3 regions of the Streptomyces sp. NPDC006174 genome follow, and region 2 is predicted to be linked to each of the others. Evidence: riboswitches for the same ligand, from Rfam matches in the RefSeq annotation. Region 2 holds a riboswitch; each other region holds the start of a gene.
The links. Region 2 has a riboswitch for cobalamin ahead of ABZ267_RS08200 (DUF4430 domain-containing protein). Riboswitches for the same ligand answer to the same signal wherever they lie in the genome.
Positions count from the first base shown of each region.

Region 1: it holds a riboswitch for cobalamin, as region 2 does, so the genes downstream of both, ABZ267_RS09415 (ABC transporter substrate-binding protein) here and ABZ267_RS08200 (DUF4430 domain-containing protein) in region 2, are expected to answer to the same signal.
Region 3: it holds a riboswitch for cobalamin, as region 2 does, so the genes downstream of both, ABZ267_RS20830 (biotin/lipoate A/B protein ligase family protein) here and ABZ267_RS08200 (DUF4430 domain-containing protein) in region 2, are expected to answer to the same signal.

Region 1 is NZ_JBEXTJ010000003.1:413,549-422,816, reverse strand. Features, by position in the region: gene ABZ267_RS09440 (beta-ketoacyl-ACP synthase 3) at 1-209, shown strand, start outside; gene ABZ267_RS09435 (beta-ketoacyl-[acyl-carrier-protein] synthase family protein) at 193-1,449, shown strand; gene ABZ267_RS09430 (acyl-CoA dehydrogenase) at 1,513-3,567, shown strand; gene ABZ267_RS09425 (acyl carrier protein) at 3,675-3,956, shown strand; gene ABZ267_RS09420 (beta-ketoacyl-[acyl-carrier-protein] synthase family protein) at 3,953-5,182, shown strand; cobalamin riboswitch at 5,287-5,472, shown strand; partial or broken gene ABZ267_RS09415 (ABC transporter substrate-binding protein) at 5,533-6,360, shown strand; gene ABZ267_RS09410 (iron chelate uptake ABC transporter family permease subunit) at 6,390-7,487, shown strand; gene ABZ267_RS09405 (ABC transporter ATP-binding protein) at 7,484-8,263, shown strand; gene ABZ267_RS09400 (PRC and DUF2382 domain-containing protein) at 8,378-9,268, opposite strand, start outside.
Region 2 is NZ_JBEXTJ010000003.1:101,146-110,413, reverse strand. Features, by position in the region: gene ABZ267_RS08205 (TetR/AcrR family transcriptional regulator) at 1-597, shown strand, start outside; cobalamin riboswitch at 678-812, shown strand; partial or broken gene ABZ267_RS08200 (DUF4430 domain-containing protein) at 1,015-1,350, shown strand; gene ABZ267_RS08195 (Ohr family peroxiredoxin) at 1,460-1,870, opposite strand; gene ABZ267_RS08190 (MarR family transcriptional regulator) at 1,986-2,468, shown strand; gene ABZ267_RS08185 (hypothetical protein) at 2,514-3,140, shown strand; partial or broken gene ABZ267_RS08180 (class I SAM-dependent methyltransferase) at 3,182-3,891, shown strand; gene ABZ267_RS08175 (isocitrate lyase/PEP mutase family protein) at 3,901-4,761, opposite strand; gene thpR (RNA 2',3'-cyclic phosphodiesterase) at 4,975-5,586, opposite strand; gene ABZ267_RS08165 (NAD(P)H-binding protein) at 5,836-6,579, shown strand; gene ABZ267_RS08160 (aromatic acid exporter family protein) at 6,594-7,739, opposite strand; gene ABZ267_RS08155 (DUF998 domain-containing protein) at 7,951-8,535, shown strand; gene ABZ267_RS08150 (GDSL-type esterase/lipase family protein) at 8,570-9,268, opposite strand, start outside.
Region 3 is NZ_JBEXTJ010000008.1:328,324-337,591, reverse strand. Features, by position in the region: gene ABZ267_RS20850 (hypothetical protein) at 27-224, shown strand; gene ABZ267_RS20845 (VOC family protein) at 400-789, shown strand; gene cobF (precorrin-6A synthase (deacetylating)) at 807-1,628, opposite strand; cobalamin riboswitch at 1,962-2,141, shown strand; partial or broken gene ABZ267_RS20835 (short-chain fatty acyl-CoA regulator family protein) at 2,255-2,383, opposite strand; gene ABZ267_RS20830 (biotin/lipoate A/B protein ligase family protein) at 2,489-3,553, shown strand; gene ABZ267_RS20825 (oxygenase MpaB family protein) at 3,586-4,455, shown strand; gene ABZ267_RS20820 (FAD-dependent monooxygenase) at 4,543-6,174, shown strand; gene ABZ267_RS20815 (fasciclin domain-containing protein) at 6,230-6,877, opposite strand; gene ABZ267_RS20810 (molybdopterin-dependent oxidoreductase) at 6,965-8,557, opposite strand; gene ABZ267_RS20805 (NADP-dependent isocitrate dehydrogenase) at 8,721-9,268, opposite strand, start outside.

The sequences.
Region 1 (9,268 bases), 310 kb from region 2:
AGCGGGTCGGCAACACCGGCGCCGCCTCCATCCCCCTCGCCTTGGCCGACGCGGCGGGCCGAGGAGTGCTCCGGAGCGGGGACCGGGTGCTGCTCACCGCGTTCGGGGGCGGATTGACCTGGGGTTCGGCGGCACTTCGGTGGCCGGGGACCCCGCAGACCAACTCGACGATTTCTACGGAAGGAACACAGCATGTCGCAGTCCGCTGATCAGGGCACCGGAGCCGCCACCGGCACCGCGGTCGCGGTGACGGGGGTCGGCCTGGTGACACCCGCAGGGGCTGACGAGCACAGCTTCTGGGAGGGGCTGTGCTCCGGGCACTCCACCGCCCGGCACTGCGAGGAACTGGCCGGTCTCCCGGTCGACTTCGCCTGCCCGGTCGACGCCGTCGACCTGGACGAGGCGGTGGGTGGCCGCTCGGTGTGGCGGATGGCCCGGTTCGTGAAACTGGCCGTCGTCGCGGCCCGGCAGGCCGTCGCCGACGCCGGTCTCGACCCGGCGGTGTGGGACGGCGGACGCGTCGGCGTGGTGCTCGGCGTCGGCGTCGGCGGTGTCTCCGTCCTGGTGGACAACGCCGCCAAGCTGGCGGCCTCGGGGCCGGAGGCGGTCTCGCCGCTGCTCGTCCCGATGATGATCCCGAACGCGGCGGCCGGCGAGGTCGCCATCGCGCTGAAGGCGGGCGGTCCGAGCCTCGCGCCCGCCACCGCCTGCGCCTCCGGGGCCACCGCGATCGCCGTCGCCCGCGATCTGCTGCTCGGCGGAAGCTGTGACGTGGTGGTGGCCGGAGGTGCCGAGTCGGTGCTGACGCCGCTGGTGGTGACCGCGTTCGCGCGGATGGGCGCGCTCTCCACCCGTACCGGCGACCCGGCGGGTGCGTCGCGGCCGTTCGCCGCCGACCGGGACGGCTTCGTGATCGGCGAAGGCGCCGCCATGCTGGTGCTGGAGCGTGAGGAGGCGGCCCGCGCCCGGGGCGGCCGGGTCCGCGCGCTGCTCACCGGCGCCGGCTCCAGCACCGACGCCCACCACCCCACCGCTCCGGCCCCCGACGGACGCGGCGCCCAGCGCGCGGTCCAGGCGGCGCTCGACCAGGCGGGCTGGACGCCCGGCGAGGTCGACCACATCAACGCCCACGGCACCTCCACCCCGCTCAACGACGCCATGGAGACCACCCTCATCTCCCGGCTCTTCCCGCACCGTCCGCCGGTCACCGCACCCAAGGGCGTCATCGGCCACACCCTCGCGGCGGCGGGCGCGATCGAGGCGGTCGCCACCGTCCTGACGCTGGAACGTTCCCTCATCCCGCCGATCGCCAACCTGGACGCTCTCCCCGACGGCTTCCCGCTCGACTGCGTGGTGAAGGAGCCCCGCCACCAACAGGTCGAGCGCGCGGTGAGCCACTCCTTCGGCTTCGGCGGACACAACGTGGCGCTCGCCTTCCAACGCGCCTGACCCCGCAGGGCCGTTCGGGAACGGCGAGGGGTGTCCTCGCCGTTCCTTGATCGTTACTCTGTCGTGACCGTATCCACGCATGAACCACCCAGTCCCTCCACGAATGATCTGCTCACCAGAGTGCTCTACGGCGACAACTTCCGCCAGGAGCACGGGTTCTGGCGACGGCTGCTCACAACAGAACCGTTTCGGCGCTCCGGTGGCGGCACCTCCGACGAACGGCTCGCGCTCTCCTACCACCGGCTCCGCATCCTCAACGACGCGCTGGACAGCGGCGCGAGGCTTGCCGCCGACCCGCGCGCGCTGGCCGCGCTGCACGAATGGCTCGGCCCGGTCGACCCGGCGCTGACCACCGTCGCGGGCATCCACTACAACCTCTTCCTCGGCTCCCTCCTCGACCACGACCCGGGCACACTCCGCGACCTCTCGGACTTCCTGGAGCTGCGGAACATCGGAACCTTCCTCTGTACGGAGGTGGCGCACGGCAACGACGCGGCGGCCGTCGAGACCACCGCGACGTACGACCGCGACCGCGACGGCTTCGTCCTGCACACGCCGAACTCCGGCGCTCAGAAGTTCATGCCCAACACCAGCCCCGCAGGCGGCCCCAAGACCGGCGTGGTCGCCGCCCGCCTCCTCGCCGACGGGACCGACCACGGCGTCTTCCTCTTCCTCGCGCCGCTCACCGACGCCGTGACCGCCCTGCCCGGCGTACGGGTCCGGCGCCTTCCGGCCCGGATGGGCTCGCCGGTCGACCACTGCCTCACCTCCTTCGACCGGTACTTCGTGGAGCGCGAGGCGCTGCTCGCCGGAGAGCACGGACGGATCGGCGCGGACGGGCGGTTCACCAGCGAACTGGCCAACCGCAGAAGGCGGTTCCTCCTCTCCATCGGCCGCGTCACGCCCGGCAAGCTCTCCATGAGCGCCTGCGCGGTCGGCTCCGCCCGGGTCACGCTCGCTCTCGCGATCCGGTACGCCGGCCACCGGCTGGTCTCCGGCTCGCGCGGCTCGCGGCGGGTGCCGGTCTACGCGCACCGCACCCACCACGGCCCGCTCGCAGGCGCGATGGCCACCGTCTTCGCGATGAGCCTCCTGCACCGCAGGGCCCTGGACCGCTGGGAGTCCGCGGCGGCCGCCGACCGGGACGAGGCGGAGCGCCTGGTGGCCGTTGCCAAGGGGTGGATCACCTGGCAGGCGCGCGGCGTCATCGTCGAGTGCCGCGAGCGGTGCGGTGCGCAGGGGCTGCTGGAGAACAACGGCATGACCGAACTCTTCACCGGCATCGAAGGCGCGATCACCGCCGAAGGCGACAACCTCGCCGTCCACGCCAAGGCCGCCGCCGAGATGCTGTTCAGCGTCACCGTCCGGGACGAGGAGGAGGCGGAGAGCCCCGGCGAGCTGGACGACACCCGCTTCCTGGGCCGACTGCTCGCGGCGGTGGAGGACATCTGGTTCGACCGCGCCCGGGAGCGGATCAGCGCCGCTCCGTCCGGCGACCCGCTCGGCCGGTGGAACGCGGCCTCGGGAGCGGCGCTGCGCGGCGTGGAGGCGTACGGCTACCGGCAGGCGAGTGAGGCGTACGAGCAGGCGGCGGCCTCACTGCCGCCGGGCCCGGCCCGTGAGCGGCTGACCGAGCTGCACCGCCTCTTCGCCCTCCAGTGGATCGCCCGCCACAGCGGTGACCTGCTGGCGGCCGGACGGCTGACCGCCGAACAGGTGTCCTCACTGCCCGACGCGGTGGAGCGGCTCATCGCCACCGTGGCGCTCCACGCGCCGGACCTGGTGGGGTCGTTCGCGCTGCCGGAGCGGCTGATGTCGGACTGGCCGATCGCCGGACCCGGTTACGCGGACGCCTACGACGACCCGGAGGGCTCCTGGCACCGGGACCGCAGGTCGGGCGGAGCGGTGGGCCGCACGGCGGGCGGAGCCGGACGTCGTACGGCGGAATTCCGGCGGCCCGCCTGTGGCAGCAAGCGGCGGCGGCCGCTGCGCGAGAAGGTGGCGGCGCTCGGGACGCGCGGTGTGCTGCTGGCGTACTGGGGAACCACGTCGGTGCTCTCCCGGTGGTTCGAGAAGCCGCAGGTGAGCGTAGACGAATCGGTTCGCCCCAGGGCGTAACCGGAGGATCGTCCTCCAGTTATTTCGGCGGTGGGCCCGTGCGTACCGCCGCCCGCCGTGGCAGAGGCGCCGACGAGCTCCCCTGAGTCCCGATGAGAGGAAACACCGTGAAGAGCCAGACCGTCCACCCGAAGATCACCGAGGTGCTGACCGAGACGTTCAAGGTGCCCGCGGCCGAAGTCCTGCCGGAGTCCACGATGGACAGCCTGGAGATGGACTCCCTGGCGGTCGCCGAGTTCGCCGTCATCATCAAGGAGACCCTCGGAGTCAGCGCCGACTCCGAGAAGCTCTACAAGGACGCCACGCTGGCCGACATCTCCGTGTTCATCGACGCGGCCGTCGGCGGCGAGGCGGCAGGCAGTGCGGTGCCGGTGAGCAACACCCGATGAACCGACCCGCCATCGCCGTCACCGGCCTGGGGATGATCACCCCGGCCGGCCACACCACCGACACCACCTGGGACGGGGTCTGCCGCGGCGAGTCCTTCGCCCGCACCGTCCCCGAACTGCACGGCTGCGCCGTCGACTTCGCCTGTACGGTCTCCGGCATCGACCTCGACGAGGCGGTCGGCGGCCGGACCGCCTTCCGGATGGGCCGGTACGTCAAGTTCGCCGTCCTCGCCGCCCGGGAGGCGGTGGCCGACGCCGGGCTCGACCCGGCCCACTGGGACGGCGGCCGCGTCGCCGTCGTCGTCGGCACCAGCAGCGGAGGCTCCGCCGGACTGACCGAACAGGCCGTCGCGCTGGAGCGGCGTGGCCCCGAGGCCACCTCGCCGTCGGGCATCCTGCTCACCATCCCGAGCATGCCCGCGGCCGAGATCGCCATTCAGATGAAGGCCACCGGCCCCAGCCTGGCCCCGTGCACGGCCTGCTCCTCCGGTGTGACCGCACTCTCCGTGGCCCGCGACATGCTGGCGCTCGGCCAGTGCGACATCGCGATCGCCGGAGCCACCGAGTCGATCGTCTTCCCGGTCGCCATGACCGGCTTCGCCCGCTCGGGCGCGGCGGCGCTGCGGCACGAGGACGGGGACCCCGCCCGCCTCTGCCGCCCCTTCGCCGCCGACCGGGCCGGGCTCGTCATGGGCGAAGGCGCCGCGATCATGGTCCTGGAACGGGCCGAGGACGCCCGTGCCAGAGGAGCGGCCCCCCGAGCGCTGCTCGCCGGCACCGGCGCCACGACCGACGCCCACCACCCGACCTCTCCGCATCCTTCCGGTGCGGTCGCCGAGGCCGCCGTCGACACGGCGCTGGCCGACGCGGGCTGGCGCGCCGAGGACGTCGACCACGTCAACGCGCACGGCACCTCGACTCCACTGAACGACGCGACGGAAGCCGCTCTCATCGGCAGGGCCTACCCGCACCGGCCGCCCGTCACCGCTCCCAAGGGCGTACTGGGCCACTGCATGGGCGCGGCCGGAGCCATCGAGGCGGGACTGACCGTCCTGACACTCCAGCACGGCATCGTCCCGCCGATCGCCAACCTGGACGCCCCGGATCCTGGCTTCGCCATCGACTGCGTCACCAAGGTCCCGCGTGAGATGCCCGTACGACGGGCCGTCAGCCACTCCTTCGGATTCGGCGGACAGAACGCGGTGATCGCGCTCCAGGCTCCATAAGCCGCTCCGCCGGCTGCCGGGCCGGTGCGGCGGGACGATCCCGCGCCGCACCGGCCCGACCGAAGAAGCGGTCCCGCACCGGCTCTGAGCTGCACGAAGACCCGTGATAGCTTGCCGGGGCCAGTCGAACCCCAGCGACGGGGTCAGGGAATCCGGTGCGAGACCGGAACTGACGCGCAGCGGTGAGGGGGACGGGCGGGGCCACGGCCACTGGAGCGCATGCTCTCCGGGAAGGCGTTCCGTCCGGACGAACCCGAGTCCGAAGACCTGCTGGCACCCGCGCTCCGCACCCGGGGCACGGGACCGTACGACGGGCTCCGCGGCTGGGCCCGGAGACACCTAGGTCCTCCGTGCTGTCCAAGGCCACCCCCGCACCGATACGCACCGCCGTCCTCCTCGCGGCCGGCGTCGTCCTCCTCACCGCCTGCGGCGGAAGCGGAACCACCTTCTCCGCCGACGACGGCGGCCGCGGTGGCGGCGCCAAGGCCGACGGCTTCCCGCTCACCCTCAAGAACTGCGGGCGCACTATCACCGTGAAGGCGCCGCCTCAGCGGGCCGTCCCGGTCGACCAGGAATCGACGGAGATCCTCCTCTCGCTCGGCCTCGCCGACCGGCTCGCGGGCACCGCGACCTGGAGCGACCCGGTGATGAAGGGCCTGGAGAAGGCCAACAGGAGCGTCGAGCGCATCTCGGAGAACCGGCCCTCCTCGGAGAGGGTCCTCGACAAGGAGCCCGACTTCCTCTCCGCCTCCTTCGCCTCCACGCTCGCCAAGGGCGGCGTCGCACCGCGCGAACAGTTCGAGAAGCTCGGCGTCCCCGCCTACGTCTCGCCTGCCGACTGCACCGGCAAGGACAACAGCGGCGGCGGTGACGGAGCCCGTACCGCACCGCTCACCATGGACAGCGTCTACACCGAAGTCCGCGAACTGTCCCAGGTGTTCGGCGTCCCCGAGCGCGACGACGCCCTGGTGAAGAAGCTCCGGGCCCGGGCGGCGAAGGCCACCGACGGCATCGACGCCTCGAAGACCTCGCTCCTCTACTGGTTCTCCGACTCCAAGGCTCCCTACCTCGCCGGCTGCTGCGGCGCGCCCGGTGTCATCACCAAGGAACTCGGCGCGAAGAACGTCTTCGACGACACCCACGACGAATGGCCCCAGATCAGCTGGGAGACCGTCGCCGCCGGGCTGCGCGACTTCGGACTCGCGGGGTGAGCGGCGGGAATCCGACGGTGAAGGCTCGCGGTGTGAGCGACAGCCTGACGGTGGAGCGGCCCACTGACGTACGGCGGGTCGGCGCGCCGGTCCAGGCGCTGATCTGGACCGGCGGACTCCTGCTCCTGCTGCTCTCCATAGCCGTCGCCGTCACGATCGGGCCGGCCAGGATCTCCGTCCCGGACGTCTGGTCCGCCGTCGCCTCCCACCTCGGCTTCGGCGCCTCGGAGCTGAGCCCGATCCGGGACGGCATCATCTGGAACCTGCGCATGCCGCGTACGCTGCTCGCCGCCGTGTGCGGTGCCGGGCTCGCGGTGTGCGGCACGGTGACGCAGTCGCTGCTGCGCAACCCGCTCGCCGACCCCTTCGTCCTCGGCGTCTCCTCCGGAGCCTCCCCCGGCGCGGTCGTGGTGGTCGTCCTCGGTGTCGGCGGGGGAGCGGTGTCGCTCTCGGCCGGAGCGTTCGTCGGGGCCATCTGCTCCTTCGCGCTGGTCCTGCTGCTCAGCCACACGCTCGGCTCCACCACCGACCGGGTGGTGCTCTCCGGTGTCGCGGCGATGCAGCTCTTCTCCGCTCTGACCTCGTTCGTCGTGATGACCTCCGCCGACGCCGAGCAGACCCGCGGAGTGCTGTTCTGGCTGCTCGGCTCGCTCAGCGGCGTCGGCTGGGGCGAGGTGGCGCTCTGCACCGCCGTTCTCGCCCTCTGCCTGGTGATCTGCCTGGCCCACGCCCGTACGCTCGACGCCTTCGCCTTCGGGCAGGACGCCGCCGCCGCGCTCGGCGTGAACGTCGCCCGCACCCGGATCGTGCTGCTCTGCACCACCGCGCTGCTGACCGCGGCCCTCGTCAGCTCGGCCGGAGCGATCGGCTTCGTCGGCCTGGTCCTCCCGCACGCGGCCCGCGCGCTCACCGGCTCCGGACACCGCAGGCTCCTGCCGGTCACCGCGCTCGCCGGAGCGGTCTTCCTGGTCTGGGTGGACACGTTGGCCCGTACGGTGCTCGACCCGCAGGAGGTGCCGGTCGGCGTCGTCACCGCGCTGATCGGTGTTCCCGCCTTCGTCGCCGTCCTGTACCGGACCCGGAGTACGTCATGAGCGTTTCCACATGCCTGCGCGCCGAGCGGGTCGGCCGGGAAGCCGGCGGCCGGCTCATCCTCGACGGCGTGGACATCGCGCCGCCGCCCGGCGCCACCGTCGGCCTGCTCGGCCCCGACGGCTCCGGCAAGTCCACGCTCCTGCGGATCCTCGCGGGCCTCCTCGCTCCGGACACCGGCGCCGTCACCCTGGACGGCGACCCGCTCGCCGGCCTCGGCCGCCGCACCGTGGCCCGCCGGATCGCCGTGGTCGACCAGCACGCCGTCACCCAGGTCGACCTCAGCGTCCTGGACGTCGTCCGCCTCGGCCGCATCCCGCACCGCCGCGCCTGGTCCGCCCCGGACCGCGCGGACGAGGAAGCCGTCACCGAAGCGCTGCTCCGCACCGGACTCGCCGACCGGTCCGCGCAGTCCTGGCACACGCTCTCCGGCGGCGAACGCCAGCGCGTCCAGATCGCCCGCGCGCTCGCCCAGCAGCCGCGCGAACTCCTCCTGGACGAGCCGACGAACCACCTGGACATCCAGCACCAGCTGGCGCTGCTCGCCCTGGTCGCCGCACTGTCGCTCACCAGCGTTATCGCGCTGCACGACCTCAACCTCGCGGCCATGTTCCGCGACCGGATCACCGTGATGAAGGCGGGCCGGGTCATCGCGGGCGGCACGCCTGCCGAGGTCATCACCGAGGAGCTGATCGAGGACGCCTACGGCGTACGGGCGGTCGTCACCGCGGACGGGCCGGACGGACGTCCTTCGGTACGGTTCCTGCCGCGGCGCTGAACAGCGGGCTGAGGGCGGCACCCGGACAGCCCTCCGGGCGGACCCGTTCGCACGGGCCCGCCCGGAGGCCGAGGACATGGGAGCGGCCTTCCGGCCGCCGGAGGGGATGCGCCGTCAGCGGCGGCGTCCCTTGCCGAACTCGCCACCGGTGTCCTTGCCGGTGTCCATGTCCTTGCCGTCGCCGTAGTCGATCTTCTCCTTGCGGACCTCGGCGGAGACTTCCTTCTGCTCGGTGACCTTGTTGGTCTCCAGGCGCACCCGCTCCACCGGGACGGCCTCCTTGCGGACGGTGGCGCGCTCCGCGTGCAGCGTGACCTCCACGTCCTGCTCGCCGAGGTCCGTGGTCCCGGTCACCTTCTCACCGGGCCGCAGGGGCTCGCGGACCACCCGCACCTCCTCGTGGGAGACGGGCACGGACCGGGTGACCTCCTCGGTCACCACGTACTTGTGCAGCCTGGCCCGGCCGCTCTCGTACTCCTCCGTACCGACGTGCAGCTGCTCCTCGGAGCGGATCATCTCCTCCTTGCCGCTCATGTCGGCGGCCCGGGTGCCGGCTCCGGCGCCGGCGAGCGGACGGGAGGTGGCGGACATGTCCGTGTCGCGGTGCTTGCCCGTACCGGCCGCTCCGGTCGTGCCCGCGGCTCCGGCGCCCGTGGTGGTCGTCCTGCCGGTCGCCTTGGCGTTCGGCGGCGTGCCCGTGCCACGGGCCGCGCCCGCCGCACCCGCGCCGGCTCCGGCCGCGCCCATGGCGCCGGTTCCGGCGACCGTACGGGCGTCGCCGCCCGTGCCGGTGCCCTTGCTGTCACCGAGGTTGCCGGACTTCCTGGTCAGACCGTAGTGCCGGTACAGCTCCTCCTCCTCGGCGACGGACAGGTGGGCGTCCGCGTCGACGCGCGGCGCCTCCTTGACCGTGTCCTTGGAGTGCGAGACATGCAGGTCGGAGCCCACTCGACGGGCTCCGGCGAGCGGTACGAAGCTCTCCTTCATGCCGAACATGCCGGTCTT
Region 2 (9,268 bases):
GAAGCCCAGCAGCGGCAGCAGGACATCCTCTCCATCGCCATGGACACCTTCGCCGCACGCGGTTACAACAACGCCTCACTGGCCGAGATCGCCGACCGGGTCGGCGTCACGCAGGCGGGCGTCCTGCACTACTTCCGCTCCAAGGCGCTGCTCCTCACCAGCGTCCTGGAGCTGCGCGACCGGGCCGACATCGAACAGCTCGGCCCGGACCGCCCGCAAGGGCTGGAGTTCCTGCGCCACCTGGTGAACACCGCGCTCCGCAACGCCGAGCGCGAAGGGATCGTCCGGCTGTACGCGGTCCTCTCGGCCGAGTCCGTCACCGACGACCACCCGGCCCAGGAGTACTTCCGCGACCGCTACGACGGCCTCCGCGTCTTCGTCGCCGACGCCTTGCGCGAGGCGTGCGAACTCCCCGCCGACCGCGCGGCGACGACCACGAACGCGGCCAACGCCATCATCGCGGTCATGGACGGCCTCCAGGTCCAATGGCTGCTGTCACCGGACTCCGTGGACATGGCCGCCTCGACGGACCTCGTGGTCACGTCCCTCCTCGCCACGCTGACGCCCGAGCGCTTCGGCCCGGCCGCCCGCCGCTGACCGCTCCGTACGCTCACGTCTGTCAGCGTTGTCGCTCATGTCCCGGCCGCGCACGCTCAATTGGCCGTACCTTGCGAGAGCTTCGGTGGATCCGGAGCGACAACTGAATGCGTGCGTGACTGGGGGAAGCCGGTGGGAATCCGGCGCTGACCCGCAACCGTGTGCGGCCCGCCGGGCCGCGAGTCGGACAGCCCGGCGCGTGACGTGTACCGCTTCCCCTGTCATGGTCTGCAGTGCGAAGCCCCACGGCTCCGACCGGCTGCGCGTACGCCGCCGAGACGCGCGGACGGACGCGGTGCGGGCGGTCGGGCCCCGGTGCGGCACGGCAGGCCGTCCCGTACCGGAAAGGCACACCCGTGCATCTGACATCCGCCCGCCGCGCCCTCGTCGTCACGGCCGCAGGCCACGGCCGCTTCCACGAACGCGCCGGTGAAGGTCACCCTGACGGTGAAGGGGCCGGACGGCCGCCTCTTCAAGGGAAAGATCAAGACCAAGGGCCATGACGTGACCACCGCCACCGGCGGCACGCACCGCTGCGACGGCACCAACGGCGGAGCCAACCCGACCGCCGTTCCCACGTCGACCGCCGCCCTCGACGACGCCGCGCGGAAGAGACACTTCACCTGGGACGGCACCTGGTACGCGTCGTTCGACGACTTCTCCGTCGACACGATAAAGAACGTCAGCGGCGGGGGAGCGGCCTACTGGAACATCGCCGTCAACGGCACCTCGATCCCGGTCGGCGGCTGCTAGTTCAAGCTGAACGCCGGAGACAAAATCGCGTTCACCTGGACGGCCTTCCAGAACAGCCCGGCGGCCCTGCCCCTCCAGGGACAGGGCCGCCGAAAGGGCAGGGCTCCGGTTACTCGATGACCAGCTCGACGTCGATGTTGCCGCGGGTCGCCTTGGAGTACGGGCAGTAGGCGTGGGTCGCCTCGACCAGCCGCTGACCGACCTCGCCGCTGAGGGAGTCCGGCAGCTCCACGCGCATGACGACCGCGAGGCCGAAACCGTCGCCGTCCTTGCCGATGGAGACCTCGGCGGTCACGGAGACGTCCTTGGTGTCGAGCTTCATCTCGCGCGATACCGCGGCCATCGCGCTGGCGAAGCAGGCCGCGTACCCGGCCGCGAAGAGCTGCTCGGGGTTGGTGCCCTTGCCGTTGCCGCCTAGGGCCGGCGGCAGCGCGAGCGGCAGGTCGATCTGACCGTCCGTGCTCACGGCGCGGCCCTCGCGGCCGTTGGCGGTTGCGGCGGCGGTGTACAGCGCGTCCATGGAAGTGACCCTCCTCGTCGGGACCGCGACCGGATCGGTCGTGGTGACTGCCTAAAGATCGCACACAACTCAGTTGTGCACAACTCAATGGCGCGGTCGGCGGTACGCTGGCTCCATGACGCCTGCTCCGAACGCCTCACCCGACCTCGCCGCAGTGCCCGACGCGGAACTGCTCCGTCTCGACCACCAGGTCTGCTTCTCGCTGCACGCCGCATCGCGTGCGTTCGGCGGCTTCTACCGGCAGGCGCTCAAGGATCTCGGCCTCACCTATCCGCAGTACCTGGTCATGCTGGTGCTGTGGGAGGACGGCCCTCGCTCGGTCAAGGCCATCGGTGAGCGGCTCCATCTGGATTCCGGAACCCTCTCGCCGCTCCTGAAGCGGCTGGAGGCGGCCGGGTTGGTCCGCCGCGAGCGCAGTCGCGAGGACGAGCGCTCCGTCCTCATCGAGCTGACCGACGACGGCGTACGGCTGCGCGAACGCGCGCTGTCCGTCCCGCGAGGCGTGCTCGCCGCGACCGGCTTGTCGGTGGAGGAGGTTCTCGGGCTGCAGGAGGTGCTCGGCCGTCTCACCGCAGCCTTGGGAGAGGCTCACAATTGACAGTTTTACTTGTCGTTAGAGTGCTGTGACAGCTAGGCTTGTCGCATGAATGAATCGACGGCCGTCCCGACTCCGGCCAAGAACGACGAGAACTTCTGGACCGCGGTCATGACGCCGGTGGAGCCCGCCTGGAGCGAACCGGCCGATGACGACACGTTCACCATGGACGAGAAGGTGCTCGACGCGGTCCGCGCGCTGGCCGAGCGGATCTCGACCCGTGCGCTCGCCTACCGCACCGCCGGTGAGCCGTTCGACCCCGCGCTCATGGCCGCTCCCGACGTCCAACTCGCCACGCTCCGCGCTCTGTACGACGCCAAGCGGTCCGTCGACCGGCTGGCCGAGAGCGCGGCCACCGCGGCGGGCCGCAGCGGCGCCAGCTACACGCAGCTCGGCGCGGCCTGGGGCGGCATCAAGCGCCAGTCCGCCCGCCTCAAGTGGCCGCACGCGGTGGTCAAGAGGACGGCCGGCGAGTCCATTCCGCTCCGGTACGCAGGTGGCTCGGCCGTCATCCACCACGACCCGGACCTGGACGCCTGGTGGTACACCGCCACGGCGGCCGACATGCGGGAGGAGGAGTCCGAGGCCGTCCACGCCACCTCGGCCGAGGCCATCGCCCGGGCGACCGAGTTCCTCCTCACTCACGCCCGGCCCGCGCGCCCGGAATCCGTATGACCGGGGCGGCGGGCAACCGGCGCGACGACGAGGACGCGGAGCTGTACGACGGCCTCGCCGAGCTCGCCGGTGTCCGTTCCGGCAGCCGCGTCCTGGAGGTGGGCTGCGGAACCGGCCGGGCGACGGTGGAGCTGGCCGCTCGCGGCTGCCGGATCACCGCTGTCGAGGCGGGCCCGCACATGGCCACGATCGCCCGCCGCGATCTGGCCGGTGCCGCGGAGGCGGAGGTGGTGACGGCACGGTTCGAGAGCTGGCCGCTGTCCTCGGAACCGTACGACATGGTGGTCTCGGCGACCGCGTTCCACTGGATCGACCCGGCGGTGAGGGTGACGAAGGCCGCCGACGCGCTGCGGCCCGGCGGGGCGCCCGCCGTGGTGCGGGGACAGCATGTGAGGGGCGGCACCGAGGAGTTCTTCGTCGAGGTCCAGCGGTGCTACGAGCGCTTCGACCCGCAGACACCGCCAGGGCTGCGGCCTCCCGCTTCGGCTGACTCGACGCGTCGGACCATGTGCGGGAGGTGGCGCTGAGCAGCCGGTTCGGTTCCACGGTCCTGCGCCGCTACGAGCAGGACCTCACCTTCACCACGTCCGGCTATCTGGAGCTGCTGCGGACCTTCTCCGGCCACCGGGCACTTCCGGAGGCGGCCAGGAACGGGCTGCTCGGGTGCGTCGCCGCGCTGATCGACGGACGGTACGGAGGCAGCGTGACCAAGCGCCACCTCTTCGAGCTGGCGGTGTCGCACCCGCGCTGACGGCCCGCGTCAGACGGTCCGGAGCCCGGGCGAGTGGTGGCGGCTGATGTTCTTCTCCAGCAATGCGGTCGAAGCCCGTACGCCGACCGACGTACCGGGTGAGAACTTCGGGAGCCGGCCGTCGGCCTGCTTCAGCTCGCCGAGCGCGGTGTCGATGGCGGCGTGCGCGGCGAACAGGCAGGGCGTGCTGTAGATGGCCACCTGGCACTCCAGGTCGGTGAGTTCGGAGAGCGAGAGCCTCGGCGACCTGCCGCCCGCGATCTGGTTGAAGAGCAGCGGCTTGTCGTCGATGACCTTGCGGATGCGGCGGATCCACTCGACGTCCCGCACGCCGTCGACCAGCACCACATCGGCATCGGTCTCCGCGAGCGCCTGTGCGCGGCGCAGGATGTCCTCGTCCTCGGTGGCGTCGGTACGGGCCACGACGACCAGGTCCTGCCGGCTCTCCAGGACGAGATGCAGCTTCTCCAGGTACTCGGCCAGCGGCAGCACTCTCTTACCGTCCGCGTGGCCGCACCGGCGCGGGCGCTGCTGGTCCTCCAGGATGACGCCGGAGGCCCCGGCCCGCTCCAGTCGCTGCACCACGTGGCAGGCCACCTCCGGGTCCACGTAACCGTCGTCGATGTCGACCAGCAGATGGTGGGAAGGGAAGGCGAGCCGGAGCCGCTCGGTGAACGCCACCATGTCCGGCCAGGCGATGAAGCCGATGTCCGGCAGCCCGTAGTGGGAGGCGGCGAAGCCGAAGCCGGAGACGAAGAAGCCGTCGTAGTGCCGGGCGGCGAGGGACGCCGAGTACATGTCGTAGATGCCGATGAGCGGGGTGGTTCCGGGCGTGCGGATCTGCTCGCGCAGCGCGCTTCCGTAGCGCATGTCTCTCTCCTTGGGTGCGGCCGTGAACCACGGGCGGTCACGGACGCACCCCCGGCGACGGCATGGGCACTCGGCGGAAACCATGATCTCTTTGCGAGTGCTCGCATACATATACCGGCCCGGGACGAGCGCACCGTGCGCCGACACGCGTGCCCGATCGGTGCTGCGAGACGGTGCGTTGACGACGTACCGCGCCACGGTGACGGACCCGGATCAGGTCCCGTGGCCGAAGGTCCAAGCCTCGACATCGCGGTAGCGGATGGGCCCCGGGCCACGCCCGAAGTTGCTGCCGACCAGATGGAGCCGTTCGGCCTCCCACACGCGACCGGAGAACCCGGCGAGGCGCGCGGCGACCTCCACTATGGCGGAGTGGTCGCCGCGGCGGGAACGGGCCAGGGTCAGATGGGGCCGCAGCGGCCGGTCCGGAAAGGAGACACCGCACGCCTTGACGACATCGCGTACGTCGGTGGCCAGCCGGTGCAGCCCTTCGAGCTCTCCTTCGATCCCGCTCCACAGGACCCGCTCGTCGAAGTGTCCGCCGCCGCGCAACGCCAGGCGCAGGGGCCGGTGTCGGGTGGTGAGATCGGCGAGCGGAGGCAGCAGGAGCGGGACGGTGGTGAGCGGGAGCTCGCCGAGGAACGCCAGGGTGATGTGCCAGTCCTCGATCCGGTTCCAGCGCAGGCGCGGGTACTCCTCGTAGGCCGGAGCCAGCGCCCGCGCCAACTCGTCCTTGGCGTCGTCGGGCGGGGCGAGTGCCAGGAACACGCGGATCGTCGTGGTCCGCTCACGCGCGTCCGCGTCGGCGGCTTCGGGCAGTTCGTTCACCTGGCGTACCGTACGTGCCGGTCCTGCCTCGGGCACAACGCGGGGCCGATGCGCGGGGCTGGCCGCGACAGCGTCTGCGACCGCTCGGCGAGGTGGCCGGGCGACACGTCGTGCAGCTCCGCCGGCCGCGCCATATCTGATATCCGCATATGGTCTCGGACAGGTGATATCCGCGTTCGGCGGACGGCTCGGCGACGACACCTCCGCCGAAGCGGGACGCCGGACGAGTGATCGAGGAAGGGCAGGACCATGCACATTGCCGTCATCGGCGGTACCGGACTGATCGGATCCCGGCTGGTCCGGGATCTCGACGCGGCGGGTCACCGCGCAGTGGCCCACTCCCACTCCACCGGGGTGGACGTGATCACCGGCGAAGGCATGGACGCCGCCCTCTCCGGTGCGGACGTGGTCGTCGACGTCACCAACTCACCGACGTTCGACGACGCCTCGCCGGACTTCTTCCGGACCTCCATGGACAACCTCGTCGCGGCTGCCCGGAAGGCGGACGTCCAACACTTCGTCGTCCTGTCGATCGTCGGGGTCGACCAGGTGCCGGAGCTGGACTGCTACCGGGCCAAGACCCTCCAGGAGGACCTTCTCAAGGCCGGCCCCGTGCCCCACTCCATCGTCCGCGCCACACAGTTCATGGAGTTCATCGACACCGTCCTGTCCTGGACCGCCGACGGCACGACCGTCCGCCTCCCGCGGACCCGACTCCAGCCGGTCGCCGCCGCGGACGTCGCCGCCACCGTCGCCGAGATCGCGACCGGCACTCCTCTGCACGGCACGGTGGACCTGGCCGGCCCCGACGCCTACCCGCTGGACGAACTGGGCCGCATCACCCTCCGGGCCAAGGGCGACGAGCGCTCGGTGACCACGGACGAGACCGCCGGGATGTTCGCCGCGGTCAAGGGCGACGCCCTCGCCCCGAAGGACGACGCCGCCCGCATCGGCACCATCCGTTACGCGGACTGGCTGGCGGAGAACGCCTGACGCGGGCGGGCCGGTCATTCCGGCGGGGCCAGCTCCGTCAGCAACTGCCGTGTCTCCAGTATCAGTTCGCCCGCGATGGCGGCCGCCGTACCCTCCTCCTGATGGAAGGTGCCGGTGAGCGCGCCAAGGCCGTCCCACGCCTTCCTGTACGCCGCGTCGCGGCGGTCCTGAGAGGTGTCGGCCTCGGCCGGAGCCAGCAGCTCCGATTCCACCGCACACATGTGCGCGGCCTGCTCCAGAACGTCGGACAGCCCGCGGAAGAAGCCCGGCGACGGTTGCGCGAGCCCGGGGTCCTCGCCCGTACCGCTCAGTGTGCGGGTGACGGCCAGGACGCGGGTGCAGACGCGGTCCCACCGCATGTCCTCCGCGAACGGCGGCGGCTTCGGGCCGGTACGGCGCAGGCGGCCGCCCGGGTTCCAGCGCGCGCCTTCCAGCGCCCAGCGGCGGGCGTCGCTCACGTTCTGGAGCGACACCGTCAGGCGCGTGGCCATGAGGTGCCACTGCTCCGCCTTCTCCAGGCCGTTCTCCTCGCGGAGCCCGCCCGCCACCTCGTCGAGCAGCTCGGCGGTCTCCTGCGCGAGGCGGCCGAGCCGGTCACGGACGGAGCGGAGGTGGACCGGCGGCAGGATGAGCGCGTTGACCAGGATGCCGACCACCGCGCCGGTCAGGGTCTCGAGCAGCCGGTGTCCCACCGTGGAGGTGCTGGACGACCCGGCGGTGATCACGAAGAGCGCCGTGGTGGCCCCGTAGATGCCCTGAGCGCCGAAGCGCCGGTAGTTCCCGAGGAGCATCATGAACGGCAGGGTCAGCAGCATCGCGGCCATGGTCTGGTCGCGGGTGAGGGACATCGCGGCGGATGCCCAGACCGTACCGAGAGCGATGACGGCGAACTGCTGGGCCCCCGCACGGACCGACTGGTAAACGGTTCCGGCGACCATGGCGAGAGCCGTCCACGGCGCCAGCAGGGCCATCGGGGCCTGGAGCCACCACCCGCTCAGAGCCCACGCGGCGATCGCCGCCGCTGCTGCCTTGAGGGACTGCACCAGCGTGTCCCGCTCCTGCCCGGACTCCTCGAACGCGTTGTGAACGGCCCGGCGCACCTCCGCCCACTCCCGCCCGAACCACTGCCGGACAGCCGCCCATCCCACGTTCCGTGCCACCCCTGCTCTCCCTCACCGCGTTGCGCTCGTACGTTCGCTCGCCCCGCTACCGGCTGCCCCCGGACGAGGAGGGTGAACGTGACGACGGGGAGCGGCGGGCGGCGGCGAGGCGGGCGTGCCACTACGGGCAGGACATGGCCCCGGTCTTCGGTCCTCGCGGCTCGGCGCCGAGGTCAACGATAAGCAATCTCACCGCATTTATGATGCTCTGATGCGATCTGCTCCTTGGTGGGCTCTGCTCGCCTCCGGGTGTGCCCCGGTGCTGCTGGTCGGTTCCTGGACGATCGCGCAGTCGCGGCAGGGCCCGGCCTACGACCCCGCGAAGCAGACCCTGAGTGTGCTGGCGTCCTACGGGGCCGGCAGCTACTGGCTGATGACGGGCATGCTGCTGGTGCTCGGCACGAGTTACGCGGTCACGGCGCACGCGCTCCGGGAGGCGGCGCTCGCCGGGCGTGTCGCTCTGGCCGGCGGCGGACTGTGCGCGCTGGCGCTGACGTTGGCGCCGGTGCCGAGCAGCGGCGGAGCCCTGGAGCACGGGGCCGTGGCCACGCTGGGCCTCGTCCTGCTGGCGGTCTGGCCTCCGCTGGCCGCCGTACGTGGAAAGGGGCCGGTGCCGTGGGGGCTGAGGCCGGACGTGGCGCTCGGCGCGAGCGCGTTCATGGGGGCGGCCGCGTTCTGGTTCCTGGCCGAGCTGCAGAGCGCGGGAGTGCCCGGCATCGCCGAGCGGGTGGTGACATTCGCTCAGGCGCTCTGGCCTTTCCTGGTGGTCGTCTCCTGCCGGCGGAGCGTGCGGTGACGGGACACCGGCCCGTGAAGCGGCCGCTGCCGGGTCAGCGGTTCGCGGCGAAGGGGCCGCCGTCGCCGAAGACGAGGCCGGCGAAGCGGTGGGCGATGCGCCGGTGGGTGTTGGGGTCCGGGTGCAGGCCGTCGGGCAGCGGCAGCTCGGTGTGGTCGGCCTCGCCGTAGAGGTCGAGGCCGTCCAGGTGGTGCAGGTGGGGGTCGGCGGCGGCGCGGCGGCCGACGATCCGGGCCAGCTCCTCCCGGATGACCGCGAGAGTCAGCTTCCCGGCGGCGGTCTCCGCCGGATCGCCGGTGGCCGTGAACCGCAGCCGTCCTTCGCTCATCGCGCTGCGGTCCGGGGCGGAGGGGCCGGGCGTGGTCTCGTGGATGGGGCAGTGGATCGGCGAGACGACCAGCAGGGGCGCGGTGGGATGGCCCTCGCGGATGGTGTCGAGGAAGCCGTGGACCGCCGGCCCGAAGGCGCGCAGCCGCATCAGGTCGGTGTTGACGAGATTGATGCCGATCTTGACGCTGATGAGGTCGGCGGGCGTGTCCCGCATGGCGCGGGCGGTGAAGGGATCGAGCAGCGCGCTGCCGCCGAACCCGAGGTTGATCAGTTCGGCCCCGCCGCGAGCCGCCGCCAGGGCCGGCCAGGTGCCGGTGGGCGTGGCGGCGTTGGAACCGTGGCTGATGGAGCTGCCGTGGTGCAGCCAGACCGGTCGGCCGCTCGGCCGCGCGGCGTGGACGGG
Region 3 (9,268 bases), on a different contig from region 2:
GCGGCGACGAGTGAGGGAAGCGCCATATGAAGAAGACAGTCGGGTGGGCCCAGGACGGCGACGACTGGACGATCACGGTGAACGGCACCCTGTACCGGGCCGTCGAACGGCCCACCGACGGGCGCGTGCACAACTATCTGGTGCGGGGCAACGACCTGACCGCCGAGTGCCCGAGCCTCGGTCATGGGCTCGGCGTGATCCGGGCGCACGAGTCCCGCAGCTGACCTCCGACCGGGTCCGACGACGAGGCGCGGGCGGCCGCCGCGCCTCGACGCGACCCGCGGCCCTGTGTCACGTGACCCGCTCACCGGTCCGGGCCCCCGCTCGCGGGCCGGGGCCCGACAGCTGAGGGCCGGTCGGCGGTTGTCGGCCGTCCGCCGCCGGAGGGAGAATCGGGGCATGGCTGATGTACGCGTACAGATCAACGCCCTCGTCATCGACGCCGCCGACCCGGAGCTGCTGGCCGCGTTCTGGTCCGAGCTGCTCGGCAGGCCGGTGGTGGACCGCACCGGCCCGTACGTCTGGCTGCGCCGCGAGAACGGCCAGGCCCTGGGAGTCCAGCGGACGGGTGAGTTCAAGACGGGCAAGAACCGCGTGCACGTCGACATCAGCTCACCCGATCCGGCCGCCGAACAGCAGCGCATCGAGGCGCTCGGCGGACGCCGGCTGGAGGAGTACGCCGACAGCGGGTTCCTGGTCATGGCGGACCCCGAGGGCAATGAGTTCTGCGTCATCCCTGAGGGGCCGGTCGGCATGGACGACCAGGGACGCGCCCATTACCTCGACTGATCCACGCCACCCGGGGCCTACGGCGACTCCGTGCCTTCCGCGCTTTCCGTGGGTTCCGCGCTTTCCGGCCGCCGGCGGAGCAGGTACGTGTCCATGATCCAGCCGTGCCGTTCGCGGGCCTCGGCGCGCACGCGGCTGATCCGTTCGGCGACCTCGTCGAGCGGTCCGGAGACCAGGAGTTCGTCCGGGGTGCCGATGTAGGCGCCCCAGTAGATCCACAGGCCGCGGCCCGTCAGATGGGTGAAGCTCTCGTGGCCGTCGAGCATCACCACGATGTCGCCGTCGTCGTCCGGGAACCCCTCGGCGAGCCGTCGGCCGGGCGTGATGTGGATGGGGCGGCCGACCTGGTTCAGCGAGGTGTGGTGGCGGGCGGCGAGCGCGGAGACGCTGCTGATCCCGGGGACCACCTCATGGCCGAATTCCACCGTGCCACGGGCCAGGATGTCCTCCAGGATCGCGAGCGTACTGTCGTACAGGGACGGGTCGCCCCACACCAGGAACGCTCCGCACTCCCCCGGTGCCAGCTCCTCGACGATCAGGCGCTCGCAGATGTCGGCGCGGCGGTGGCGCCAGTCGTGGACCGCCGTGGTGTAGCGGCCCCGGTCGTCCTGCGTGCGGTCCCGCCAGGGGTCCTCGGCCTCCACGACCCGGTAGGGGCCGTCCAGGTGCTCGGCCAGGATGTCCCGCCGCAGCCGGGTGAGGGACTCCTTCTCCCGGCCCTTGCCGAGCACGAAGAAGACCTGCGCCCGGCGCATGGCCTTGATGGCGGCGAGGGTCAGGTGGTCGGGGTCGCCGGCTCCCATGCCGATGACGAGGATGTGGCGTGGTGCGTCGCTCATGTCGGCCGATCATGCCAGGAGCGGGGCGCGCGATCGCGCCGGGCCCGAGGGCAGGCCGGGGTGAGGCGGGGTGGACTTACTAGGACGTCCAACTACATGTTCGTGAGCAGCGGGGTGGCCGGCGTGCAGCCGGGCACCCTCAAGGGGGTGTCCGGCGGATCAGGGCCGAATGGGCCGCGGCGTCCGGTGCGGTGCATCGCAAGGCGCTGGAACGTCCTCATCGCGGAGCGATTCGGGCGTTTCGGCAACGCGGCGAGGGATGGGCCCCCTGCTCGAGCGCAGCCGAGAGCTTGGGGAAGTGCCAGACGTCGTGGACCCGGCCAAGATCCGCCGGACACGCCCTAGGCTCGTGGCGTCAGGGAAGCCGGTGCGATTCCGGCGCGGTCCCGCCACTGTGACCGGGGAGTTCGTCCTCGCAGGACACGCCACTGACGGTGCAGAAGCCGTCGGGAAGGCATGAGGACGCGCGCTGATCCGGGAGTCAGGATACCGGCCACGGGATTGTTCCGTGTTTCCACGAGGATGGAGCAGACACGCATGGCACCGGTCCGCACCCACGGCCCCGCAGGCCCGTCCCGGCGAGCGGTTCTCCCCGCCCCCCGACGGCCTCCGCCCTCCGCGTCCCCCCGACAGCCGAGCCCGATGGGTGTCGCGGAGCGCGGATCGTCCAGCACCAGGCCCTCGGCGTAGACCAGGCGGTGGGCGTGGCGCAGCTCGCAGCCGAGCGCTACGGGCTGATCGGCCGGCGAGCGGTGCCTCCGCGGAGCGAGGGATGATCGACGAGCCCGCGCCCGTTATAGCCGGATGTGTCCGGCTCATCACCGAGCCGGGCCGAACAATTCCGAGCTGGAGGCGGCGCTGTGCACGGTGAGTACAAGGTTCCCGGCGGCAAGCTGGTCGTGGTGGACCTGGACGTGGAGGGCGGGGCGCTGCGGAACGTCCGCGTCGCCGGGGACTTCTTCCTCGAACCCGACGAGGCGATCCGCGCGATCGACGCTGCGCTGGAGGGCGCTCCGGCCAACACGGACACGGCGGGTCTCGCGGCCCGGATCGAGGCGGCGCTGCCCGACTCCACGGTGATGCTCGGGCTGAGCGCGGAGGGTGTCGCCATCGCCGTACGCCGGGCGCTGGCGCAGGCCACGGAGTGGAGCGACTACGACTGGCAGCTGATCCATGACGCGCCTCAGTCGCCGGCGCTGCACATGGCGCTGGACGAGGTGATCACCGCCGAGGTCGCGGCGGGGGTCCGGCCGCCGACGCTGCGGGTCTGGGAGTGGGACTCGCCCGCCGTGATCATCGGCAGCTTCCAGTCGCTGCGCAACGAGGTCGATCCGGCAGGCGTGGAGCGGCACGGTGTGGACGTCGTACGGCGCATCTCCGGCGGCGGCGCGATGTTCGCCGAGCCGAGCTCCACCATCACGTACTCGCTGGCCGTCCCGCAGGCGCTGGTCTCCGGGCTCTCCTTCGCCGACAGCTACGCCTATCTGGACGACTGGGTCCTCGAAGCGCTCGCGGACATGGGCATCAAGGCCTGGTACCAGCCGCTCAACGACATCGCCACCGAGGTCGGCAAGATCGCCGGCGCGGCGCAGAAGCGGGTGGTGGGGCCGGACGGCGGGCCCGGGGCCGTGCTGCACCACGTGACCATGGCGTACGACATCGACGCCGACAAGATGCTGGAGGTGCTACGCATCGGCAAGGAGAAGATGTCGGACAAGGGCACCCGGTCGGCGAAGAAGCGCGTCGACCCGCTGCGCCGGCAGACCGGACTGCCCCGCCAGGTCGTGATCGAGCGGATGATCGACTCCTTCCGCAAGCGCCACGGCCTCACGGACGGCCGCGTGACGGACGCGGAGCTGGCGCGCGCCGAGGAGCTCGTACGGACGAAGTTCGCGACGGAGGAGTGGACGGCCCGGGTGCCGTAGGGGGTGTCCCGCCGCCCCGCATACTGGGAGGCATGGACAGAGCGCAGCCAGACTCCGGGGTACGGGAACGGCTCGGCCGGGCCCTGTTCTCCCGGGTGGCGGGGCCCTCCGGGCCGGAGAACCGGGCCCGGATCCACGACACGCCCGGCCCGCGCTGGTTCGGCCCGGACCGGCCGGTGCGCCGGGTGCACGGAGACGCGTCCATGTTCATCGGCGGGCTGCGCGCGCTCCTCCTCCAGTCGCTGCACCCGCTCGCCATGGCCGCCGTGGCGGGCCACTCGGGGTTCAAGGGCGATCCGTGGGGGCGGCTGCAGCGGACCAGCACGTTCCTCGCGGTGACCACGTTCGGCACGGCCGAGCACGCTCAGGAGGCGGTCGAGCGCGTACGTTCCGTGCACGAGCGGGTGCGCGGCATCGCGCCGTCCGGCGAGCCGTACCACGCGGCCGATCCGCATCTGCTGTGCTGGGTGCACGTGGCCGAGGTGGACAGCTTCCTCCGGGCCCACCAGCGTTACGGAGAACGGCCGTTGGACGGTGCCGGATGCGACGGCTACATCCACGACATGGCGACGGTGGCGCACGCGCTCGGAGTCACCGACCCGCCGCACGACCGGGCGGAGCTGGCCGCCCGGATCGCCGCCTACCGCCCGGAACTGCGTGCCACGCAGGAGGCCCTGGACGCGGCCCGCTTCATCCTCCTCCACCCGCCGCTGCCGTGGCCGGCCCGTCCTCCGTACGCCGTACTCGCCGCCAACGCCGTGTCCGGCCTCCCGCGCTGGGCCCGTGAGCCGCTGCGGCTGCCTCGGGTGCCGGGGGTCGAGGAGGTCTGCGTACGGCCTGCCGGGAAGGCTCTGACCAGGACCATCCGGTGGGCGATGACCCCGCCGCCCTCGCCCGCCTGACCCTCCGGGTGCCGAGGTCGGCCGGCGGCAGGACGATGGAGAGGACCGTACGACCGTACGGCAGGGGGCCCACGGCGGGAGGCCCCGGTGGCACGCAGCGAATCGACCGACGTACTCGTGGTGGGCGCGGGCCCGGTCGGGCTGATGCTCGCCGCCGAGCTGCGGCGCGCGGGTGTCTCCTGCCGGATCGTGGACCGCCTTCCGGCCCGGCTGCCGTACGCCAAGGCGGTCGGAATCCAGCCGCGCACGCTGGAGCTCTTCGACCGGATGGGGCTGGTGCGGGCGGTGCTGGACGCGGCGGTCCCGATGCGCGGACAACTGACGTACGTGAACGGGGCCGCGCAGGGCCGCATCGAGCTGGCCCTTCCGCCGGAGGTGCCGTACGGCTTCGCCGCGCTGCCGCAGTACGAGACGGAGCGCCTCCTGGAGGAGCACCTCGGACGGTTCGGCACCGGGATCGAGCGTTCGACGGAGCTGGTGGCGTTCGCGCAGGACCCGGCCGGAGTGACGAGCCGGCTGGCCACCGCTTCCGGGGCCGAGGAGGAGGTGCGGTCCCGCTTCCTGGTCGGGTGCGACGGCGCGCACAGCGTGGTCCGCAAGGTGCTCGGGCTCTCCTTCGAGGGCGGAGCGTTCCCGGAGGAGTACATGCTCGCGGATGTGGAGGTGGGCTGGGGGCTGCCGCCGGGGTACGGGGTGCGGTCGATGCACCGGGGTGAGGACGGCGCCATCGATGACCTGCTGGTCTGCGTCCCGCTGCCGGGCGAGGGCCGCTACCGGATGTCGATGCTGGTGCCGCCGGAGCTGTCGGCGGAGCGGCCGGACTCCGGCGACGGGGTCGCGCACGGCCTGGAAGGCGGTACGGCTCCTGCTCTCGCCGACATCCAGAAGGTGCTGGACCGGCTGGCGCCGGAGCCGGTCACCGCGTCCGCGCTGCGCTGGTCCTCGGTGTTCCGGATCAGCCACCGGCTGGTGGACCGGTACGGCGACGGGCGGGTGTTCGTCGCAGGGGACGCGGCGCACATCCATCCGCCGACCGGCGCGCAAGGCATGAACACCGGTGTCCAGGACGCCTGCAACCTGGCGTGGAAACTCGCGCTGGCCGTCGAGGGCGCGGCGGATCAGCGTCTGCCGTCGAGCTACGACGCCGAACGGCACCCGGTCGGCGAGGAAGTGGTGGGCCGGACGGTCCGCCAGGCCGCCGAGGGTGTGCAGGCGGACCCGACGGACCTGGAGACGCTCCTGCTCCGACAGGCCCAACTCCTGGTCGGCTACCGGGAGAGCCCGATCGTGACACCGCTGCCTCCGGGCGACGAGGCGACGCTCCGGCCGGGCGATCGGGCCCCGGACTGCGGCGGCCTCACCGGAGACATCGCCGCGTATCCGGTGCGCCTGTACGACCTGTTGCGCGGGCGGGACCATGTCATGGTGGTGTACGGGAGCCATCCGGCCGGTGACACACCCGCCGATCTCGCCGCGGCGGCCGGTGAGTTGACCGGCGGCCGGATGGAGACGTGCCGGATCCTGCCTGCCGACGCGCCGCCGGACGAGGCGACGGGGGCTCCTCATCACCACGACAGCCGGGGCGAGTTCGCGCGGCAGTACGGGGTCGGCGAGGGCGCGGCGTTCGTCGTACGGCCGGACGGCTACCTCAGCGCCTGCCTCCGGCCGCCGACGGTCGGGCAGTTGAAGGAGGCGCTGGGAAGGGTCTTCGGCCGGTGAGGCCAAAAGCCCCGCTGCCGGAGTGATGGCCGTCCTCCCGCAGCGGGGCTGCCGATTACTTCGGCATCAGCACCGTGTCGATGATGTAGACCGTGGCGTTGGCGGTCGGCACGTTGCCGCAGACCACGTTGGCGCTGTCGTTGACCTTGTACGACTCACCGGAGCCGGCCGTGGTCAGCGAGCTCTTCTGCAGCGTGTCGAACGTGCCGCTCTCCAACTGCTGCGGGGTGAGCTTCTGACCCACGACGTGGTAGGTCAGGATCTCGGTGAGCTTGGCCTTGTCGTTGAGGACCGCGTCCAGGTCGGCCTTCGGGATCTTGGCGAAGGCGTCGTTGGTCGGCGCGAACACGGTGATGTTCTCGGCGCTGTTGAGGGTGTCGACCAGGCCGGCCTTCTGCACGGCGGCGACGAGCGTGGAGAGCGCCGGGTTGTTGGACGCGGCGGTGGCGACCGGGTCCTTGGCCATGCCGTCGAAGCTGCCCGCGCCGTCCTTCGGAACGCCGGCACAGGCCGGGCCGAACGGCTTGTCCATCATGGCGTCGTCACCGGCGGCCGGCTTCGACTCCTCGGGGGTGGAGCCTGCGGCGGAGGAGCTGTCGGAGGCACTGTCCGAGCCGGAGTCGGAGCACGCGGAGAGCGTGAGGGGCAGCATCACGGCAGCGGCGACGGCGACAGCTGCACGGCGGTGGCGAAGGGCGTTCATGGAGTTCTCCTGGTTCGTCGACGGGTTGGTGCGTTCACAAACGGAAACGGATCAAGTGGTGCTGTGAAGAAGCCTGTTGGGGAGGGGTCAGTCCACGGTGACCACCACCGAGTGCCAGCCGCTGGCGCCGTCCGGGACGGTCTTGGTGCGCTTCTCGGTCTGGACCTCGCCCGTGCCGTCCGTGGCGCGGACGGTGAGGGTGTGTCCGCCGGGAGTGGCCTTCCAGGGGTAGGACCACTGGCGCCAGGTGTCGACGGTGTCCTGCTCGGCCAGTTGGGCCGGGCGCCACGGGCCGTCGTCGACGCGGATCTCGACCTTCTCGATCCCGCGGTGCTGGGCCCAGGCCACTCCGGCCACCATGACCGTGCCGGCCTCGGGGCGCCCGAAGGGCTTGGGGGTGTCGATCCGGGACTGGGTCTTGATCGGGGCCTTGCGGGCCCACTTGCGCTTCACCCAGTACGCGTCGTAGTCGGCGAAGGTGGTGAGCTCGATGTCCTCGATCCACTTGCAGGCCGAGACGTATCCGTACAGTCCGGGCACGAGCATGCGGACGGGGAAGCCGTGGACGAAGGGGAGCGGTTCGCCGTTCATGCCGACGGCGAGCATGGCGTCCCGGCCGTCCATGACGTCCTCGACAGGCGTGCCGAGCGTCATGCCGTCGACCGAGCGGGCGATGATCTGGTCCGCCTTTCCACCTCGCGACGGCGGCTTGACGCCCGCCTCCTTGAGCAGGTCGGCGAGGCGTACGCCGATCCACTTGGCGTGGCCGATGTATGGGCCGCCGACCTCGTTGGAGACGCAGCAGAGCGTGATCTCGCGTTCGATCAGGGGCCGGTTGAGGAGGTCCTGGTAGGTGAACTCCAGGTCCCGGCGGACGCCTTGGCCGTGGATGCGCAGCCGCCAGGTGTTCGCGTCGACCTTGGGGACGACCAGGGCGGTGTCCACGCGGTAGAACTTGTTGTTGGGGGTGGTGAACGGAGGCAGGCCGGGGACTCGCAGCTGTGCGCCGGCCGGGATCGGCTTGGCGGGTGAGGCCGGGGCCGGCAGGGTCACGGCCTCACGGGAGGCGACGGCGTCCTGGGCGCTGCGGCCGTTGAGCGTCCGGCCGACCGCTCCCGCCACAGTGGAGGCGGCGGCCGCGGCGGTGGCGGCGATCAGGAAGCCGCGCCGGTCCCAGCCGCTCTCGTTCTCCTCCTGCTCCTCCCCCGCGATCCGGCGCGGGCTGGTGAGCCTGTCGGCGAGGACGTACAGAAGGACCGCTCCGGCCGCCGCGCCGACCAGCGACGGCAGTCCGTCGGTGATGCCGGTGGAGTCCGGGCGGCTCACGGCCGAGGCAGCGCCGACCACACCGAACGCCAGGACGGCGGCGGAGCCCGTACGGCGGTGGCGCAGCGCCAACAGGCCGACGGCGACGGCGAAGAGGGCGAGGGTGAGGACGATGCCGAGTTGCAGGACGAGTTTGTCGTTCTCGCCGAAGTTCCGGATGGCGAAGTCCTTGACCCCGGCGGGCGTCCGGTCGATGGCCGCTCCGCCGACCGCTGTCACGGGACTCGCCTCGGGCCTGACGGCGGCCGAGACGAGTTCGGCGACGGTCAGGGCGGCGAATCCCGCCAGCAGTCCGCTCAGGGCTGCCAGCGTTCCTCGGGTCAGGGCTGTCCGGGTGATCCTCACGGTCGTCATTCGGAGCCGAAGGACAGCCGGATTGGTCGATCACCCGATCACGTGAAACTCGCCGGTTCGCCTGCGGTGGGCGCCCGTACGACGTAAGGGCACAAAGCGAACCGCCCCGGCCGGGCACAAGGCCGGCCGGGGCGGATGTGATGCCTTCACATCGGACGAAACCTCAGGCGAGGGACGCGATCGCCTGGTTGAACGTGGCGGACGGGCGCATGATCGCCTCGGCCTTGGCCGGGTCGGGCTGGTAGTAGCCGCCGATCTCGGCCGGGGAGCCCTGCACCGCGATCAGCTCGGCGACGATGGTCTCCTCCTGCTCGGCCAGTGTCTTGGCGAGCGCCGCGAACGCCTCGGCGAGCTTGGCGTCGTCGGTCTGCTGCGCCAGCTCCTGGGCCCAGTACAGAGCCAGGTAGAAGTGGCTGCCGCGGTTGTCGATACCGCCGAGGCGACGGCTCGGGGACTTGTCCTCGTTGAGGAACGTGCCGGTCGCCCGGTCCAGGGTGTCGGCGAGGACCTGCGCCCGCGCGTTGTCCGTGGTGGTGGCCAGGTGCTCGAAGCTGACCGCGAGGGCCAGGAACTCGCCCAGGCTGTCCCAGCGGAGGTAGTTCTCCTTGACGAGCTGCTGGACGTGCTTGGGCGCCGAGCCGCCGGCACCGGTCTCGAAGAGGCCGCCACCGTTCATCAGCGGGACGACGGAGAGCATCTTCGCGCTGGTGC